DNA from 4 places in the Halomonas sp. 3A7M genome. Region 3 is predicted to be linked to each of the others. Evidence: predicted binding sites of a transcription regulator. Region 3 holds the regulator's gene; each other region holds the start of a gene.
What was found. Region 3 encodes sigma-54, which starts transcription at its own class of promoters, with help from an activator protein. Its sites were predicted from a motif close to TGGCACNNNNNTTGCTNT; they were not measured.
Positions count from the first base shown of each region.

Region 1: a site for sigma-54 is predicted at 2,026-2,043, ahead of glnL (nitrogen regulation protein NR(II)). Genes of this name have one in related genera too.
Region 2: a site for sigma-54 is predicted at 2,247-2,264, ahead of INT19_RS05610 (NCS1 family nucleobase:cation symporter-1). Genes of this name have one in related genera too.
Region 4: a site for sigma-54 is predicted at 2,369-2,386, ahead of urtA (urea ABC transporter substrate-binding protein). Genes of this name have one in related genera too.

Region 1 is NZ_JABUZD010000155.1:22,478-27,214, forward strand. Features, by position in the region: gene glnG (nitrogen regulation protein NR(I)) at 1-914, opposite strand, end outside; gene glnL (nitrogen regulation protein NR(II)) at 911-1,969, opposite strand; gene glnA (glutamate--ammonia ligase) at 2,329-3,735, opposite strand; gene INT19_RS13725 (hypothetical protein) at 4,207-4,737, shown strand, end outside.
Region 2 is NZ_JABUZD010000066.1:31,580-36,316, reverse strand. Features, by position in the region: gene INT19_RS05615 (LysR family transcriptional regulator) at 1-589, shown strand, start outside; gene INT19_RS05610 (NCS1 family nucleobase:cation symporter-1) at 676-2,193, opposite strand; gene INT19_RS05605 (nitrilase-related carbon-nitrogen hydrolase) at 2,852-3,718, shown strand; gene hydA (dihydropyrimidinase) at 3,750-4,737, shown strand, end outside.
Region 3 is NZ_JABUZD010000162.1:127,790-132,526, reverse strand. Features, by position in the region: gene lptB (LPS export ABC transporter ATP-binding protein) at 1-686, shown strand, start outside; gene INT19_RS14465 (RNA polymerase factor sigma-54) at 792-2,207, shown strand; gene hpf (ribosome hibernation-promoting factor, HPF/YfiA family) at 2,306-2,614, shown strand; gene INT19_RS14455 (PTS sugar transporter subunit IIA) at 2,619-3,089, shown strand; gene rapZ (RNase adapter RapZ) at 3,155-4,069, shown strand; gene INT19_RS14445 (HPr family phosphocarrier protein) at 4,115-4,384, shown strand; gene pmbA (metalloprotease PmbA) at 4,426-4,737, opposite strand, start outside.
Region 4 is NZ_JABUZD010000038.1:31,618-36,354, forward strand. Features, by position in the region: gene urtB (urea ABC transporter permease subunit UrtB) at 1-654, opposite strand, end outside; gene urtA (urea ABC transporter substrate-binding protein) at 896-2,248, opposite strand; gene INT19_RS03030 (tripartite tricarboxylate transporter permease) at 2,635-4,134, opposite strand; gene INT19_RS03035 (tripartite tricarboxylate transporter TctB family protein) at 4,184-4,666, opposite strand.

The sequences.
Region 1 (4,737 bases), on a different contig from region 3:
CGGTGGAACAAGTCCTCGCGAAACCGCCCATCGTCAACTAACGATTCTAGATTCTGATGGGTCGCGGCAATAATACGTACATCAACTTTTACAGGCGTATGGCCACCCACGCGATAGAATTCACCATCCGCTAACACACGCAGCAAGCGCGTTTGCGTTTCAGCGGGCATGTCACCAATTTCATCAAGAAACAGCGTTCCGCCGTTAGCCTGTTCAAAGCGACCTTGGCGCTGTTGCGCTGCCCCTGTAAACGCGCCCTTCTCATGGCCGAATAGTTCGGACTCAATCAAGTCCCGGGGAATTGCCGCCATATTCAGCGCTATAAACGGCTTGCCTGCTCGCGGGCTATGTTGATGGAGCGCCTGAGCAACACGCTCTTTACCGGTGCCAGACTCACCGTTAATTAACACCGTGATGTGGGAGTGGGAAAGCCGCCCGATGGCGCGAAACACTTCCTGCATAGCGGGCGCTTCACCAATAATCTCAGCACTCAACCCTTCCGGTACGCTGACCGGGCGCTGGCGCTCTCTTGCATGAGCGACCGCACGGCGCACCAGCGCCAGCGCTTCGTCCACATCAAAGGGTTTCGGCAGGTATTCAAAGGCGCCCCCTTGGTAAGACGCCACGGCACTGTCGAGATCCGAATGCGCGGTCATCACAATCACCGGCAGGTCAGGGTGTGCATCACGCACCCGGGACATTAAATCCAGCCCATCAATGCCGGGCATACGAATGTCAGTCACCAGCACATCCGGTGGATTTTCTAACAGTCGCTCCAGCGCGGTATCGGCGCGTTCAATACACTCTATATCCAGGTCTGGCTGCGCTAAGGCCCGCTCTAATACCCAACGGATGGCGCGGTCATCATCGACAATAACCACTCGTGCTACATCGGTTTGTGTCGCCTCAGTCATGACGCTTCTCCGGTGAAATTAACAACCAATGGAATCAGTAAACGAAATTCGGTATGCCCTGGGCGTGAGTCGCATTCGATCAATCCTTGATGTTGGTGCAAAATCGATTGAGCAATTGATAGCCCTAGGCCGCTACCTTCAGCGCGCCCAGAAACCATGGGATAGAAAAGCGTTTCACGTAACGTTTCAGGTATGCCAGGGCCATTATCAATAACCCCCACTTCACTGACTAAACGATGGCGTTCAGCCCCCAGCGTAAATTGGCGGCGTGCGCGGGTGCGCAGCATAAGTTCCGGCGAAGGCGTTGCTGCATCACTCATGGCCTGTACCGCGTTACGTGCCACATTCAACACCGCTTGAATCATTTGAGATTCATCGCCAGAAAGATCCGGCAAACTCGGGTCATAATCACGACGGATCTCAATATGCGGATGCTCGGCAATCAGCAGCGCTCGCACCCGCTCTAACACCTTATGGATATTGACCGGCTCATGTTTGACGATGCGATTGGGGCCCAACATGGAGTCGACCAAATCTCGCAGCCGATCCACCTCTTCCACAATAATATGGGTGAATTCACGCAGTGCAGGATCATCCAGATCGCGCTCCAATAATTGGGCAGCACCACGAATCCCGCCTAAGGGATTTTTAACTTCATGAGCCAAGCCCCGCGCCAACACTTTGATGGTCTCTTGCCGGGTGGTCAGCGCTTCTTCCCGGGAAATCTGCATTAGCCGATCACGGGGCTCTACTTCGAGTAATAGTTCATCGGCTGAAAGCGGGGTCACGGTGTAGTCCACCGTTAATGGCTCGCTGTTCAGCGGCGTAATGCGTGCTTCGCGTTGGGTATAGGGATGAAAGGCATCCCGCGCTTTAGCGAGGACATCATCAATACTCTCATCGCCCCCTAACAGAGTGTCTAAACTAATGCCCTGCACACGGCTAAAACTCACCGCTAGCAACGCTTCCGCTGCCGGGTTCATCCAACGAACACGGAGTTCACCGTCTAGCAGTAAGACTGCAGTGGTGAGGTGTTCAAGTAAGCGCTGGTACATGGCGTATCCTGAAGCGTCGCTGTAAAAAATAGCGTTATCGAGCGTATGAAAGAGAAACTGCAAAAAGCGCGCCAATTGGCCACTTGCACGGCTAATGAGCAGGGGGCGGGGATGTAGCGAGCCGTTATAGCGCAGTCCGAGCGGTCAGCCTGTCACTTATTGCACCATTATAGTGCGCATGACTCATCATCAATAAAAATACTCACCGCATCAGTGCGGCGCCGCAGACAGCGTTCTCCCCTTGCAAACAGACCTCTTCGTCTCACTATTCAGTGGTATAAAAAAACCCCGCCGAAGCGGGGTTTTAGGCCAGTCACACCCGAGGGAGTGATACTAGCTGCTGTGCTTAGCAATCGCTCTTAACAGCTGTAGTACATATCGAACTCAATCGGGTGAGTGGTCATGCGAATGCGCTCCACTTCTTCCATCTTGAGGTCGATGTATGCATCGATCATATCATCAGTAAACACGCCACCTTCGGTCAAGAACGCGCGGTCTGCATCGAGTGCTTCCAACGCTTGGTCCAGGCTGTTGGCAACGGTCGGTACTGACTTACCTTCTTCTGGCGGCAGGTCGTACAAGTTCTTATCCATGGCATCGCCAGGATGAATCTTATTCTTAATACCGTCGATACCCGCCATCAGCAGCGCCGCGAACGCCAGGTAGGGGTTAGCAGTCGGGTCAGGGAAACGTGTTTCAACACGCTTACCTTTCGGGCTGGCGGTATACGGAATACGGATAGAGGCAGAACGGTTACGAGCGCTATAAGCCAACATAACCGGCGCTTCAAAGCCTGGCACCAAACGCTTGTACGAGTTAGTAGACGCGTTCGTGAAGGCGTTCAGAGCACGAGCGTGTTTGATCACACCGCCAATGTAGTAAAGCGCCATTTCGGAAAGCCCAGCGTACTCGTCACCCGCGAACTGGTTCTGGCCATCTTTCCAGAACGACTGGTGTACGTGCATACCAGACCCGTTGTCGCCTACCAGCGGCTTCGGCATGAACGTAGCAGTTTTGCCGTAAGCGTGAGCCACGTTGTGGATCACGTATTTCATTTCCTGAACTTCGTCAGCTTTCTTCACCAGCGTGTTGAATTTAACGCCGATTTCGTTCTGACCCGCGTTAGCAACCTCGTGGTGGTGAACCTCAACGGTCTGGCCAATCGCTTCCAGGGTGTTACACATTGCACCACGCATGTCATGGAAACTATCAACCGGGGGAACCGGGAAGTAGCCGCCTTTAACGCGCGGGCGGTGCCCCAAGTTGCCACCTTCTACCTGATTACTGGTCGCCCAAGCACCTTCATCAGAGGTGATTTTGTACATGGAACCCTGAATGTCAGATTTCCAATGGACTTCGTCGAAAATGAAGAACTCAGGCTCAGGGCCAAAGAAGGCGGTGTCGCCCAGGCCGGTGGACTGCAGGTAAGCTTCTGCGCGCTTGGCAATAGAACGCGGGTCACGGTCATAGCCCTGCATAGTGGCAGGCTCGATGATATCGCAACGCAGGATCAGGGTAGCGTCTTCGGTGAAGGGGTCGAGGAAACCAGTGCCATCTTCAGGACGAAGAATCATGTCGGATTCGTTGATGCCTTTCCAGCCCTCGATAGAGGAACCATCGAACATCTGACCATTTTCAAAAAACTCTTCGTCCACGTCCCGTGCCGGTACGGTGACGTGCTGCTCTTTACCGCGCGTGTCGGTGAAACGCAGATCTACCCATTTAACATCATGTTCTTCGATTAGCGCGAGAGTCTTGGCTGACATAGTGTCCTCCGGTATGAACGTGGCTTAAGCTTGTGACAGTAAGCTACCGATAAAAGAGTTATTAAACAAACCGGCTATCGTTGTAGCACGCCGAGAGGCATCTGCCTACGACCCGCTAGCCGCTGCCTAATACCAAGCACGGAACATGCCAACTCTGCACCAATATGGCATAAAAAAACAACAAGCATTTGTTTTATAAAAGATAAAAAATAAAATACTGCGCTTCTTCATGTAGCATAATGCTCTGCGAAAGAACGAACTTAGCCCTAAAAAGCCACCTAGCTCAGAAAAACGCACCAATAAAGACCAACCAGAGACCCGCAAGCACCAACATGGTGCATATCAAGCATCTATTATTTTCCTCATCACTGTGAACTTTAGCTTGATACCAAAAGAAACTCACACCTACAATTGATTACAAACAGATAGATTTAATAACAAACAGGTTTCACAACACAGGAAGCCACTCACATGGGCACGGTCTGCTTTATTGTTGATGCGTCAGTCACAGGTGCCCTTTTACCACGTCACCTGCGCGCTATTCGCCAAACAGGCTTTGCAGACCACACACTTCCCATTATCGTGACCAGCGCCACCGCCGATCCGCGCGTGCCGGACATTGAGCAACGCTACCGCGCGCACTTTCTTGTTACCCCTTCCCAGCCACTGGGCGCAAGGATCAATCAAGCCGCATATCTCAGCCAAGCTGATTGGTTGCTGATTGCAATGCAGCAACGGGCGCTAACAGCCAAACTATGGTGTTTACTTTATCCCCAGCTAGACACGTACACGCTGGATGCTCTTTTGATTGGCAGCGAACCACCCCGCTTATCCGAACGCTTACTCCAGTGCTTTTTAGGCGCAGGCGTCGCTGTTCCTCCCTACATCGCCATCAGGCGCACGTGGCTAGAACGGTTGGGGGGCTTAGACCCAGAGCTAGATGAAGCAGCGCTTGCTGATTTACTACAGCGCCTTTATGCCTGCCCTACCCGTTTACAAACC
Region 2 (4,737 bases), on a different contig from region 3:
CACCGACAACTTGGTCACCTTGCCTGCCATGCATGTTACCCATGCGCTCGCCGAGCTGACAGCGCCAAACCATGAAGTCACGGTTAATATCCACATGGAGCCTTCAGATGCCGTTATTCGAAGCGTAATGGATGGCCACTTGCATGTCGGCGTAGTGCCTGCGGTTAACTTACCCTCCAGCTTGGAAACACAACTGTTGTACGAAGAGCCTTCGTTTCTTTACTGCGCAGCTGGCCACCCCTTGTTTGATGAAACTGATGAAGCATTCACAGCTGAACAAATTGCCGCTTATCCAGCGATAACGCCTCGCTACCCACTCCCTAGCGATGCGCGTAAAGCACATGATGCGTTAAATTTACAAGCGTCTGCCTCTGATCGGGAGGGCGCTGCGTTTTTGATTCTCACTGGACGGTTTATCGGTTTTCTTCCAGAACATGTTGCCGCCCAATGGGTTAATGCCAATAAGATGCGCGCCCTTCAGCCGGGTACTCAGCATTATCAGATTCCGTTTGTTCTAATCACTCGCCATGATCGCCGACCCAACCGGGTGGTCGATGCATTTTTAGGATTTGTGAAAGGCGCAAAATAGCTCACCTGGTTATGCCAAGCACAAAATAATCAAAGCTCGGCACTTAGCCGAGCTTTGATTATTAACGACGTTTACTTATAACGAGTTTATGGCAGCTTTGCCGTCTCGCTGGCCATGTGTGGTGCGGGCCCTACCTGAGAAGATGATGTTAAAACGTGGCTTGCGGCGTAATAAACAATCGCGCCAAGCGCAGAGCCGGTAAACCAGCCATAGTCATAGAACCAGTTCATGGTGCCGGTTAACAGCGAGATTAGTGTCAGAGCCACCGGCACGCCGAACGCGATAAAACCCGCCACATTAACCGCAGGATAAGCACGGTTATCCATATATAAGCTAGGCACATCTAAACGCTGCTTTTTAATTAGGAAATAGTCCACTGCCATGATGCCTGCGATGGGGCCAAGCAAGCTGGAGTATCCCAGCAGCCAGTTTGAATACATCTGTTCAAGAGACACCCCTTGAGCAATGAGACCCGCTTTCTGCAAAAGATCGTAGCCCATCAATAAAACACCCACCGCTCCGGTCATAAGCACACCGCGGGTTTGGTTAATCAGTTTTGGGGCAATATTCTGGAAGTCATTCGTGGGAGAAACAATATTCGAAGCGGTATTGGTGGAAATCGTGGCAATAATGATTAGCAACATGGCAAGCACTACCCAGAAAGGGCTTTCGATATAGCCAATCAAACGTACTGGGTCAGCAACCGTCTGGCCCACTAGCGACTCAGACGCCGCCGTTAATACAACGCCCAACGCTGCAAAGAAGAACATTGTCAGCGGTAGCCCAATCACTTGGCCAACAATTTGATCTTTTTGGCTTTTGGCAAACCGGCTGAAATCAGGAATGTTCAGCGACAACGTCGCCCAAAACCCCACCATCGCGGTTAACCCTGCAAAGAAGTAGCCATATACCGACGCTCCTTCTGGGCGCGAAGGCGGTTGCGCTAATAACTCAGTCATCGACATGTGCGGCCATGCCCACATCATTAATCCAACCCCCACAGCAAGCAGCAATGGCGCCGCTAGGGTTTCCAGCCACTTGATCGACTCAGCCCCACGAATGACCACAAGAAGATTCATTGCGCCGAAGACAAAAAAGCCAATCACTTCACCTACCCCACCCAGCGCAGCCCAAGCGGGGACCAGTTCGGATAACAGAAGGTGAATAGCCAAACCACCAAACATCGTTTGAATGCCAAACCAGCCGCAGCCTACGAGAGCCCGCACCAAACAAGGCACATTAGAACCTAAAATACCGAACGATGATCGCAGCACAACTGGAAAGGGAATACCAAATTTAGTGCCAGGAAAGGCATTTAGAGTGAGCGGAATCAGGACAATCACGTTGGCTAGAAAAATGGCAAAAAGCGCCTCCCCCACACTCAGGCCAAAGTAGGCGGTTAACACACCACCCAACGTGTAGGTCGGCACACAAATCGACATCCCCACCCAAAGTGCCGCAATGTTCCATTTGCTCCAAGTGCGCTCACTCGCCTGAGTGGGTGCAATATCTTTATTGAAACGAGGGCTATCACCTACGTCTTTGCCTACGTCGAGTTCAATTAACCCCTCTCTGTCCACCATTCGGGATGTTGAGCCAGTCATATAGTCTCCTCAGCAGTGCTGTTGCCCATTATATTCACGGTGTCTGTCTTTTAAGAGCAATAAGCGTGCCTAAAACAAAAGCACAAACACTAACCTATTGATCAAAAAGCTGACTTATCAGGCAGGCATACACATACCTTTAGCGTGATTGTTGTTATTCGCCTTCCAGCTATTAAAAGCCATTAATAAGCGTAGCTATTTAAAAAAAATCCGCACCAAAAAGATGCAAAAAAAACATCAACACCCAAAATAAAATAACACAAGCATATGTTTTTAAATAAAAAACAAAACATCACCAATATCGAACAACACTTCACAAACTTAGCAAAAACATCACTAAAAATAATAAAAACATTAAAAAATCAAAGAGTTAAATCAATCAAGTAAAATTATTAAAAAACACTTGAAACAACACCTCATAAAGGACTATGTTCAAAAAGCTGTCAAACATGACAACTTTATAAACAACAATAAGACGCTCGCTTACCCTCGCTTGTATTACGCTATTTTCAAAGCACGTTTCACAAGCAAGGCTAAGCGAAAAAGGCACAGTAAGACGCCGCTGCACGCCACGTAACCACAAACTTGTTACTTGACCAGTAACGTACCGACATGCGTACGCATGCGGTTGGCGCGTATGACTTGAGAGGGCTGTTCTATGCAGAAAATGAAAATTGGCTTAATTCAAATGGGTCTCAAAACCAGCACTGATTTAGACCCTGCGGCGATCCGCGATGCGATGAACGAAGCGCACCTACCGATGATTCAGCAGGCCGCCGAACAGGGTGTGCAAGTACTGTGTTTTCAAGAAGTCTTTAACCAGCCGTACTTCTGCCCAAGCCAAGATGGCAAATGGTATGCCGCCGCAGAGCGGGTTCCAGAAGGTCCCACGTGTCAGATGATGCAAAAACTGGCTGCCGAACACCGCATGGTAATTATCGTGCCCGTGTATGAAGAGACAGAGACCGGCGTTTACTACAACACCGCCGCCGTGTTTGATGCCGACGGCAGCTACCTCGGCAAATATCATAAAACTCATATTCCTCAAGTGGCCGGTTTTTGGGAGAAATTCTTCTTCAAGCCAGGCAAATCAAACTGGCCGGTCTTCGACACTGCCTACGGCAAAATTGGTGTTTATATCTGCTATGACCGCCATTTCCCCGAGGGCTGGCGTGCGTTGGCACTCAACGGTGCTGAGGTGATCTTCAACCCCTCCGCTACCGTGGCAGGGCTTTCCCAGTACCTATGGGAGCTTGAGCAGCCGGCTTCCGCTGCGGCTAACGGTTGCTTCATTGCCGCTATCAACCGCGTGGGCACAGAAGCACCCTGGAATATTGGCAACTTCTACGGCTCCAGCTACATCGTCAACCCCCGCGGCAAAATCGAAGCCCAGGCCAGCGAAACGGAAGACGAGCTACTAGTGCATGAAATTGATTTAGACATGGTGCGCGAGGTGCGCAATAACTGGCAGTTCTTCCGTGATCGTCGCCCCGATGCATACACCCGCCTCACTGATGGTGAGTAGCCCTGTTGATGAATCATACGAGGACTGCATGATGAGTTTATTGATCAAAGGCGGCACCGTCGTCACCCATGCCGATACTTACCGCGCCGACGTTCTGTGCGTCGACGGAAAAATCCACGCCATCGGCACCGACCTGGACCTCCCCGACAACTGCGACATCATTGATGCCAGCAATCAGTTAGTAATGCCCGGTGGCATTGACCCTCATACCCATATGCAAATGCCATTTATGGGCGCAGTGGCTAGCGAAGATTTCTACACCGGCACCGCCGCTGCTATGGCGGGTGGCACCACGACGATTATCGACTTTGTCATTCCAAGCCCAGGCCAATCACTCTTAGAAGCCTTTGAGACGTGGCAAGGGTGGGCGGAAAAAGCGGCTACCGATTTCGCTTTCCACGTGGCAATCACCTGGTGGGATGAGAGCGTCAAAGAGGAAATGGGTACCCTGGTGCGCGAACATGGAGTGAATAGTTTCAAGCACTTTATGGCCTACAAGGGCGCGATTATGGCCACTGATGACATATTGGTGGAAAGCTTTTCACGCTGCCTGGAATTGGGCGCGGTACCTACGGTACACGCCGAAAACGGCGAACTGGTTTACCACATGCAGCAGAAACTACTGGCCCAGGGCATTACCGGGCCGGAAGCTCACCCACTTTCGCGCCCACCACAAGTAGAAGGTGAAGCCGCCAGCCGAGCGATTCGAATTGCCAGCACGCTAGGCGCGCCGGTTTATCTGGTACATGTATCCACCAAAGACGCCGTCGATGAAATTGCCTATGCCCGCCAGCAAGGCCACCCAGTATTCGGCGAGTGTCTGGCAGGACACTTACTCATTGATGACAGCGTTTACCAGCATCCCGACTGGGCAACCGCCGCGGCCCACGTAATGAGCCCACCGTTCCGCCCCAAAGGGCATCAGGAAGCGCTTTGGCATGGCCTGCAGTCTGGCAATTTGCAAACCACTGCCACTGACCACTGCTGCTTCTGCGAAGAGCAAAAAGCCGCAGGCAAAG
Region 3 (4,737 bases):
AACGCCGCCGTGTCGTTAAGGATATTAACCTAGAGATATCTCAAGGCAGCGTGGTAGGGCTACTAGGCCCCAATGGCGCTGGCAAAACGACATCGTTTTATATGATTGTCGGCTTGGTAAAGTCTGATGCGGGAAAGGTTGGCATTGACGAGCTTGATTTAACCCATGCCCCCATGCACGAACGTGCAATGGCAGGTATTGGCTACTTGCCTCAGGAAGCCTCTATTTTTCGCAAACTTTCTGTCGCCGACAACATAATGGCAATCCTGGAAACTCGTAAAGAACTCGATCGTAGCGCCCGGGAGCAGCGCCTTGAGTCGCTACTGGAAGATTTTCACATCACGCACATTCGTGACAACTTCGGCATGAGTCTTTCGGGCGGAGAGCGTAGACGTGTTGAGATCGCACGCTCCCTCGCGACAGAGCCTGCCTTTATTCTGCTTGATGAGCCGTTTGCCGGCGTTGACCCGATCTCAGTGGGTGATATTAAAACGATCATTCGAGCCCTCAAAAAACGCCATATCGGCGTACTAATCACTGATCATAACGTCAGGGAAACACTAGATATTTGCGATATTGCCTACATTGTAGGTGACGGTCATATCATCGCCAGTGGCCCCCCTCAGGAAATTCTCAACAACCAGCGGGTAAGAGACGTTTATTTGGGGGCTGATTTCCGCCTGTAAACAGCCACCTGCAAAAAAAATAGTAGTGGTGGCATAGTTATTGCACTTGCACCAAGCCATAACTCGCACTAGGGTGGAGCTTTCTGATTAACGAGTGGTTCTCAGATGGTCATGAAAGCTTCTCTTCAATTGCGTATCGGTACACAGCTGACCATGACACCTCAGCTGCAGCAGGCCATCGCCCTGTTACAGCTATCAACGCTGGACCTCCGTCAAGAAATTCAGCAAGCACTTGATGCCAATCCAATGCTTGAGCAGGAAGATGAGTTCGGCGAACAGGCCGTTAGTGAACCCCAGGAAGTTGAATGGTCCGAAAGCATTCCTAACGAACTCTCAACTGACAGTGACTGGTCAGACACTTATCAAGACCTAGGTAGCCATGGTGCCAGCAGCGAGGGGCCTGACTTTGAGCGTCAAGCCGCTGGTCAAAGTTTGCATGGCCACTTACTTTGGCAACTCGCCATGACAGATTTTTCACCACGCGACCATGCCATTGCTGAAAGCCTCATCGATGCACTGGATGCCAACGGCTACCTAACTCAACCTCTCAATGACATTCGCGAAGGACTTAAAGCCCAAGGGCATGAAGGCCTTAGCCAGCGTGAAGTTGAAACAACCTTGCTGCGCCTTCAACAGTTTGAGCCCACCGGTGTATTTGCTCGCGACCTGCGGGAGTGCTTAATGCTGCAGCTCGCCTCACTACCCGAAGATACACCGCTGCTGATGCCTGCCAAGCGCTTAGTGCGTCAATTTCTTGAAGCGCTCGGTAAAGATGATGTGCGTTTGCTAAAGCGGCGGTTAAGTCTAGATGATGAGCAGCTTGATGACGTAATCCGCTTGATCCGCAGCCTGGACCCTCGCCCCGGGAGCGCCTTTGGCGACACAGATGACAGCTACGTAACGCCAGATTTAGTCGTCCGCCATGACCACGAAGGATGGCACCTGGAGCTAAACCCAGAGGCACTGCCGCGCTTGCGCATTCAACCTGACTACGCAAGCCTCATCAAACGGGCTGACAAGAGCCAAGATAACCAATTTTTAAAAGAGCATCTCCAGGAAGCGCGCTGGCTCATCAAGAGCCTTTCAAGTCGAAATGATACGCTACTGCGGGTGGGCCGAGAAATCATAGCTCGCCAGATAGGCTTTCTGGAACACGGTGAAGAAGCCATGAAACCGCTGATCTTAGCCGATATCGCAGACGCCGTTGAAATGCATGAATCTACTATTTCCAGGGTCACCACCCAGAAATATATCCATACCCCGCGCGGTGTGTTCGAACTCAAATACTTCTTTTCCAGCCAAGTAAGTGGCCAGGACGGCGGCGACAGTCACTCCAGCACCGCCATCCGGGCTCGAATCAAAAAACTGGTGCAAGATGAACCGCCCGGCAAACCGCTCTCAGACAGCCGCCTCGTGGCGCTATTGGAAGAGGGTGGCATTAATGTAGCAAGGCGAACGGTGGCCAAATATCGTGAATCAATGGGTATTCCCTCTTCAAGCGAGCGCCGCCGTTTACGCTAATAAAACAGTGCTAACGAGACAAAGTCTGTCTAGGGGCTTTGCAATAGCGCAAAAAGGGTTACAATCGAAGAACAGTCCGATGGATAAGGAGCACGTCAATGCAAGTAAATATCACTGGTCATCACGTAGATCTGACTGACGCCTTGCGTGACTATGTAAATGAGAAGCTGGAACGCGTTGAGCGCCATTATGACAATATCACCACCGTACAAGTGACCTTATCTGTTGAAAAGGAGCGTCAGCAAGCTGCCTGCACCCTGCATGCTGCAGGTGCCGATCTACACGCAGAAGCATTAGACAATGATATGTATGCTGCGATTGATGCACTAGCGGACAAAATTGACCGTCAACTCGTTAAACACAAGGAAAAAGCACAAGCTCGCGCCCAAGGCGCTGGCGTGCGTTAACTCAATGACGTTGGAAACCATACTTCCCCCGGAGCGCGTGCTGTATGACGTCCCCGGGGGCAGCAAAAAAAGGGTGCTGGAATTTTTCAGCACCTTTATTGCGCAAAACACGCCAAGCCTAGATAGCCAAGAAGTCTTCAGCCGCCTGATTGGTCGTGAGCGTTTGGGTAGCACTGGAATAGGCAACGGCGTTGCCATTCCTCACGCCCGTAGCCCTCACTGCAGCTCGCCTATCGCTGGTTTTTTAAAGTTAGCCGAGCCTGTAGATTTCGATGCTATTGATGGCGATCCCGTCGACCTTGTTTTCGTACTTTTAGTACCCGAAGAGGCGGACGACACGCACTTAGCCTTATTAGGGCAAGTGGCGTCTATCATGAACAGCGTTGACACACGTCAGCAGCTTCGTAGAACGGCTAGCCAACGTGAGCTATTGGACCTTATAACAGCAAAAATTCGTGAACAACCTGTTACTTAAATAGTCCACCGCTAGACACTGCCTACGTTTACCTCCATTTTTATTGGCATGCCAAGAGAAACTCTATGCAATTGGTGATCATTAGCGGCCGTTCAGGGTCCGGTAAATCTATCGCCTTACAAGCGTTAGAAGATCTTGGCTATTGTGCCATCGATAACTTGCCCGCCATGCTACTCGGCTCCCTGGTGGATGAGCTTCGTGAGCAAGGGGCACGCCCCCAATTAGCGGTAAGTATCGATGCGCGCAATTTACCTGCTGCACTAAAGCAACTGCCAAAAATGCTTGAATCTTTGCGTCAGAAAAGCATTCACTTCCAGGTTATCTATCTAACCACCGATGCCCGAATTCTTCTTGAGCGATACTCAGCCACGCGTCGTCGCCACCCTCTTACGCGTGATAGTGACATGACGCTTGAAGAGGCCATCAATAAAGAAGAAGAAACCCTGCTCGACATCCGTGATCTGGCTGACCTGATGATCGACACATCGCGTCTGTCGGTTCATGACCTGCGCCGCCGGATAACGGATCAGGTTGCCCAACAGCGTGAAGATAGATTAACCCTGACACTAGAGTCATTTGGCTATAAACGGGGCGTCCCACTTGACGCAGACCTCGTCTTTGACGTGCGCTGCCTACCAAATCCGTACTGGGATCCTACACTGCGCCAATACACTGGCCGTGATGCCAATATCATCCACTTTCTGAAGGGATATCCTGTCGTAGAAGAAATGCGCAATGATATCCAGACATGGCTGGAAAAGTGGCTACCCGCTTACCAAAATAGCCAACGCAGTTATATGACGATTGCGATTGGCTGTACCGGTGGGCAGCACCGCTCTGTCTTTATGGTGGAACAACTGGCGCAAATGCTGGTAAAACAAGCGGGAGAGGTTCAACTCCGTCATCGTGAGCTAGGCTTGCAGTACACCCTCAGTGAGCAGCAGCCCTCCACATCCGCGCCTTCAACAAACGCGCAATAAGCAACGCCTTTTCTTCACGACCCCACTCGGCTAAAAGGAACCAGAGTGCCAGAAAGAACCTTAACACTCACTAATCAGCGCGGCCTTCATGCTCGCGCAGCGACAAAACTCGTCAAGTGTGGCCAACAGTTTTCGGCCAACATTCACGTTTACAAACAACAACAAATGGCAGATGCGGCCAACATTATGTCGTTATTGATGCTGGCCGCCCCTTGTGGCACTGAACTTAGAGTTCATGCGGAAGGCGACGACGCCGAACAAGCACTAGAGGCGATTGAAGCGCTGTTCGACGCACGTTTTGACGAAGACCACTAACATCAGCAAAACACGTGCTAACTGAGCTGTTAGCTCAGTTGTTAGTTACCAGCGACGGTCATTGCATCAATTAGCCAGCTACCCGTGTGAATACTGCCACGGGTATCGATGTCATCACCGACGGCGACCAAGCCAGCAAACATGCTATTCAAATTACTGGCAATAGTGAATTCTTCGATAGGGTGCTGTATTTCGCCATTTTCTACCCAGAAGCCTGCCGCGCCTCGCGAATAGTCGCCAGTCACGCCGTTAACCCCCTGCCCCATTAGCTCAGTCACCCAAATGCCACGCCCCATCTGCTTCAGCAAATCATCTCGGGGCGTCAGCGGCGCTAACAAACGTAAATTGCGTGC
Region 4 (4,737 bases), on a different contig from region 3:
ATTCGCCGCGCGACTAAGCGCTACTCGAACACGTGGATGCAAACTGCCTCGCAGCGTTTCAACGCCTTCAAGCTCGCCGCTTTCAACTTGGTAAATCGCCAGCGCCTGGGTCAGCCTGCGCACTACCTCAGCGTCTTCTTCGTCAGCAATCAGTTGACTGAGCGGTTCGGCCAGCTCCTCATCGACCTCGCCCAGTAAGCGGCTGGCGGAAGTACGCCGGCGCTCAACGTTTGGCGAATACAAGTCCACTACGGCAATAGCGCTGCGTAGCTGATTGCGTAGATTGTTATTAATGCCTATACGATCCAGGTCGCGGCGGGACATCTCCCCCAGCGGTTCATTGGTCAGCGCATCTGCAACTGGCCAATCGCGACCTTGATTGTCGAGCACCACCACAAAACGACCGTCGTCAGTGCGCTGCAAGCGACCGTCCAACAAGGACTGCAGCCAATCACGCGCGCGCTCATCATCGCTTTGCAAAATAGCGTTGATCGCTTCGCCTTTGGCGGAATAGGAACGCACGTCCAGCGCGTTTAGTAGCTCAAGCGCCGCTGCGTCATCAGCCTCAACGGTGGCGCTTGTTTGTGCCTGGGCGGTGACTGTGACGCTTAACAACAGCAGACACAGCAACCCTAAGGAAAAGAAACGCCTCATGGGGTTCTTCCTTTGGTTAACAAAAAGGGGGGAACTGAAGATAACGGTGCCAAGAACAAGTTTCCGCGAGGGCGCTGTGAACCCATCCATGGGCGCTACTTTCGCCATCTGACCGCCATGGATGGCGGAAATGCCGGAATAGCCAGGAGCATTTTCCGGCCATGGCGAAAGCCCCTCGCTTCAACCTGTCCTTACACCACAGCGTTAACAGCGGTCATTTCCCTGCTATATATCGCTTTACTTACTCAGCGAGAGCCGCTTCGGCTTCTTCTGCTGCGGTGCTGCCACCACACGAGCCGTTCACCACGTTGAAGTTGCCGCACTCCATGGGCTTGCGCCAATCGGCAATCAAATCACGTGAGCCAGGCAGGTAGTCAGACCAGGCATCGCCCGCTACGGTAGAAGGCGTTTGCCAGACAATATCGAACTGGCCATTGTCTTGAACTTCACCAATCAGTACCGGTTTAGTGATGTGATGGTTGGGCATCATCGCCGCATAGCCACCGGAAAGGTTAGGCACGGCAACACCGATAATCGCGTCTTTCACCGCATCCACGTCGGTAGTGCCTGCTTTACGCACCGCTTCGGCCCACATGTTGAAGCCAATGTAGTGCGCTTCCATGGGGTCGTTAGTGACGGCCTCTTCGTCGCCGGTGTAGTCGATCCAGGCGTCGATAAAGTCGTAGTTGTCATCAGTATCGACGCTCATAAAGTAGTTCCAGGCCGCCAAGTGGCCGACTAGCGGCCCCGTATCGATGCCGGTGAGCTCTTGCTCGCCCACAGAGAAGGCGATGACCGGAATATCGGCAGCATCGATGCCTTGGTTAGAAAGTTCGGTGTAAAACGGCACATTGGCATCGCCGTTAATCGTCGAGATAACCGCCGTGGGTTTACCCTCTTCACCAAAGCGGCGTATTTCTGACACGATATTCTGCCAGTCTGAATGGCCGAACGGCGTGTAGTTGATCATGATGTCCTCATCAGCGATGCCATGCTCATCTTTGAGGAACGCTTCGAGAATACGGTTGGTGGTGCGCGGATAGACGTAGTCGGTGCCGACCAGCGCAAAGCGTTCGATGCCGACTTCGTTAATCAGATACTCAACCGCAGGAATCGCCTGCTGATTGGGGGCGGCACCGGTATAAAAGACGTTTTCCGAGGACTCCTCACCTTCATACTGCACCGGGTAGAACAACAGGCCGTTAAGCTCTTCCACTACCGGTAGTACTGCCTTACGGGAAACGGAGGTCCAGTTGCCGAAGATCACGTCGACCTCTTCTTGCGCCAATAGCTCTCTTGCACGCTCAGCAAATAGCGGCCAGTTAGAGGCAGGGTCGACAACCACTGCTTCAAGCTGGCGACCCAGCAAGCCACCCGCGTCGTTTTGCTGTTCAATAAGCATCTCAACGGTATCTTTAAGCACCGTCTCACTGATCGCCATGGTGCCGGAGAGTGAGTGAAGGATACCGACCTTGATTGGATCATCATCCTGGGCAATGGCCTGTGTACTGGCCCCCATAACGGCGGCGGCCATTAAGGCAGTAGCGAAACGGCCAACGGTACGAGGGTGTGTCTTGCGCTGCAATGTGGTCACTTGAACCTCCTTGCGCCCCTTATGACGGGGCTCGTTATTTGAGCTTCGCGGCCAAGGACTCCCGTTATGTAACGCGGGAACAATTATTACGGGGCTTGGTGCATCCACTAGCTCCTAGCTTTTGCAAGGTTTGCGCCACACGACAAAAAGAAACACTAAAAATATTAAAATCAAAAAGTTAGTTATAGAAAAAGTAGTCCCGTTTTCACCGACCGCACTACCGTGGCGCGCCAACATCCAAAAAATGCACGCTGTTTATGCACCACAACGACACCTCGCACCAATAGTGCGCTTTGCGTTGCATACGGCGATTAATCCCGCCCCATTGCTTGCATAAAAAAAGCGCCCTAGGAAACCCTAGGACGCTTTACACGCCTGCCGGTGCTCTATTCAGCAGTGTTCAAACGCTTAGTGCGGCGCTTTTTCAGCAGCGGTAAACCAAGCGATAGCACAGCGATGACCAGTAACGACAGTGAAATCGGCTTGTCGATAAAGGTCGTCCAATCCCCACCGGAGATCTGCAGCGCGCGACGCATGGACTCTTCCATGATGTTGCCAAGAATGAGCGCCAGAATCAGCGGCGCGGCAGGGAAGCCGAACAAGCGCATTCCCAAACCAACCAAGCCAAAACCAAGCAGCAGTAATAAGTCGAACACGCTGAAGCTCATACCGTACACACCGATCATGCAGAAGATCAAAATCAGTGACAGCAACAATGGCTTGGGCAGATCGAGAATCTTGGCGATCAGCGGAATCAGCGGCAGGTTAAGCACCAGTAGGAAGATATTGCCGATATACATACTGGCGACCACGCCCCAGAACACATCAGGACGCTGTTCAAGCATCATCGGGCCAGGATTAACGCCCATCACCAACAGTGCGCCAAGCAGTACGGCGGTGGTGCCAGACCCCGGCACCCCCAAGGTTAACAGCGGTACAAACGAACCGGTGCACGCCGCATTATTTGCCGCTTCTGGCGCAGCAACGCCTTTGATGTTGCCTTTACCAAAGGTATCGCCGTCTTTGGCAATGCGTTTTTCCATGCTATAGCCAAGAAACGAGCCGATGGTCGCGCCGGCGCCCGGCAGTACACCGGTAAAGAAGCCCAATACTGAACTGCGGCTAACAGGGCCTGCTATCTGCTTGACTTCACTGCGGGACAATTTCAACGACCCGATCGCGTTACGTGGCGCTTCTTTACCACCACCTCCGCGCAGCAACATGTAGAACACTTCGGCTAACGCGAAGATACCCAGCGCGACGACCAGAAAGTCGATACCGTCGAGCAGGTGAATAGAGCCAAAGGTAAAGCGCTCGGTGCCGGTTTGCATATCAATCCCGACAATCGAGATCATCACCCCGATAACAGCGGCAATTAAGCCTTTAACCAGCGACTTATCGGATAGCGACACAACCGCGGTTAAGCCCAGCACCATCAACGCGAAGTATTCAGCAGGGCCAAAACTTACCGCGACTTTGGAGAGCAGCGGCGCAATTAACATCAAGAAAACAACGGAGATGGTACCGCCAACAAAGGAGGAGTAAGCGGCAATCGCCAGCGCCTTACCTGCCAACCCTTGCTTGGCCATCGGATAGCCGTCAAAAGAGGTCGCAACCGTTCCCGCCACACCGGGGGCGTTCAGCAAAATAGACGAGGTGGAGCCGCCAAAAATAGCGCCGTAATACACCCCGGCCATCAAGATCAGCCCTGAAGAGGGCTCCATAGCGAAGGTAATCGGGATCATCAGCGCCAACGCGCTGATCGGCCCAAGGCCGGGCAACATGCCGATAATGGTGCCAGCAAAGACACCGGCAAAGACGTAAGCGATATTGATAGGCTCAAGCGCGATGCCAAAGCCGTACATTAGATTGTTAAAGGCATCCATGGGAGTGTCTCTCTTTTAAACCCGCTAACAGTGGGCAAGCGCGGCCTGGTTAAAACGGCAGCACGCCAGTGGGTAGGTAAACATCCATTACCCGCGTCATGGTCAAATACAGCGCTAACACCACCCCAAGCGATGTTGCCAGATTGACCCCATGGCGGCGGTAGCCGTAGTAAGCGGTTAGGCCAACACACAGCAGCGTTGAAGCCAGCACAAAGCCTAACGGCACAAGCAGGAACGCGTAGGCCGCAATGGCGATGGCGGTGACGATCACCCGCGCCCAAGGCGTTAGCAGTAGCGGCCCCTGGGTTTCGGCTTGATCAATCTGATCGGCACCCGCAATAGGGCCCGGACGCTCAAAAAACAAGCACGCCGACAGCAATAGCAGAGAAACACCTAACACTTTTGGAAATAGGTCAGAATCCACTGGGCGGGGCAGCGGAAAGTTGGGGATTTGCCAGGCCATTGCCAGATAGGCAGCCGCCACTAACGCCAACACAAGCGCTAGCCATTGGTTGGTATTGAATCGAGTCATGGGAAAGCTCTCCGAAGACGTCATTGCTGAACAGCAAGACCCTTGCGGTATCAGACGGAAGATCCCGGTGG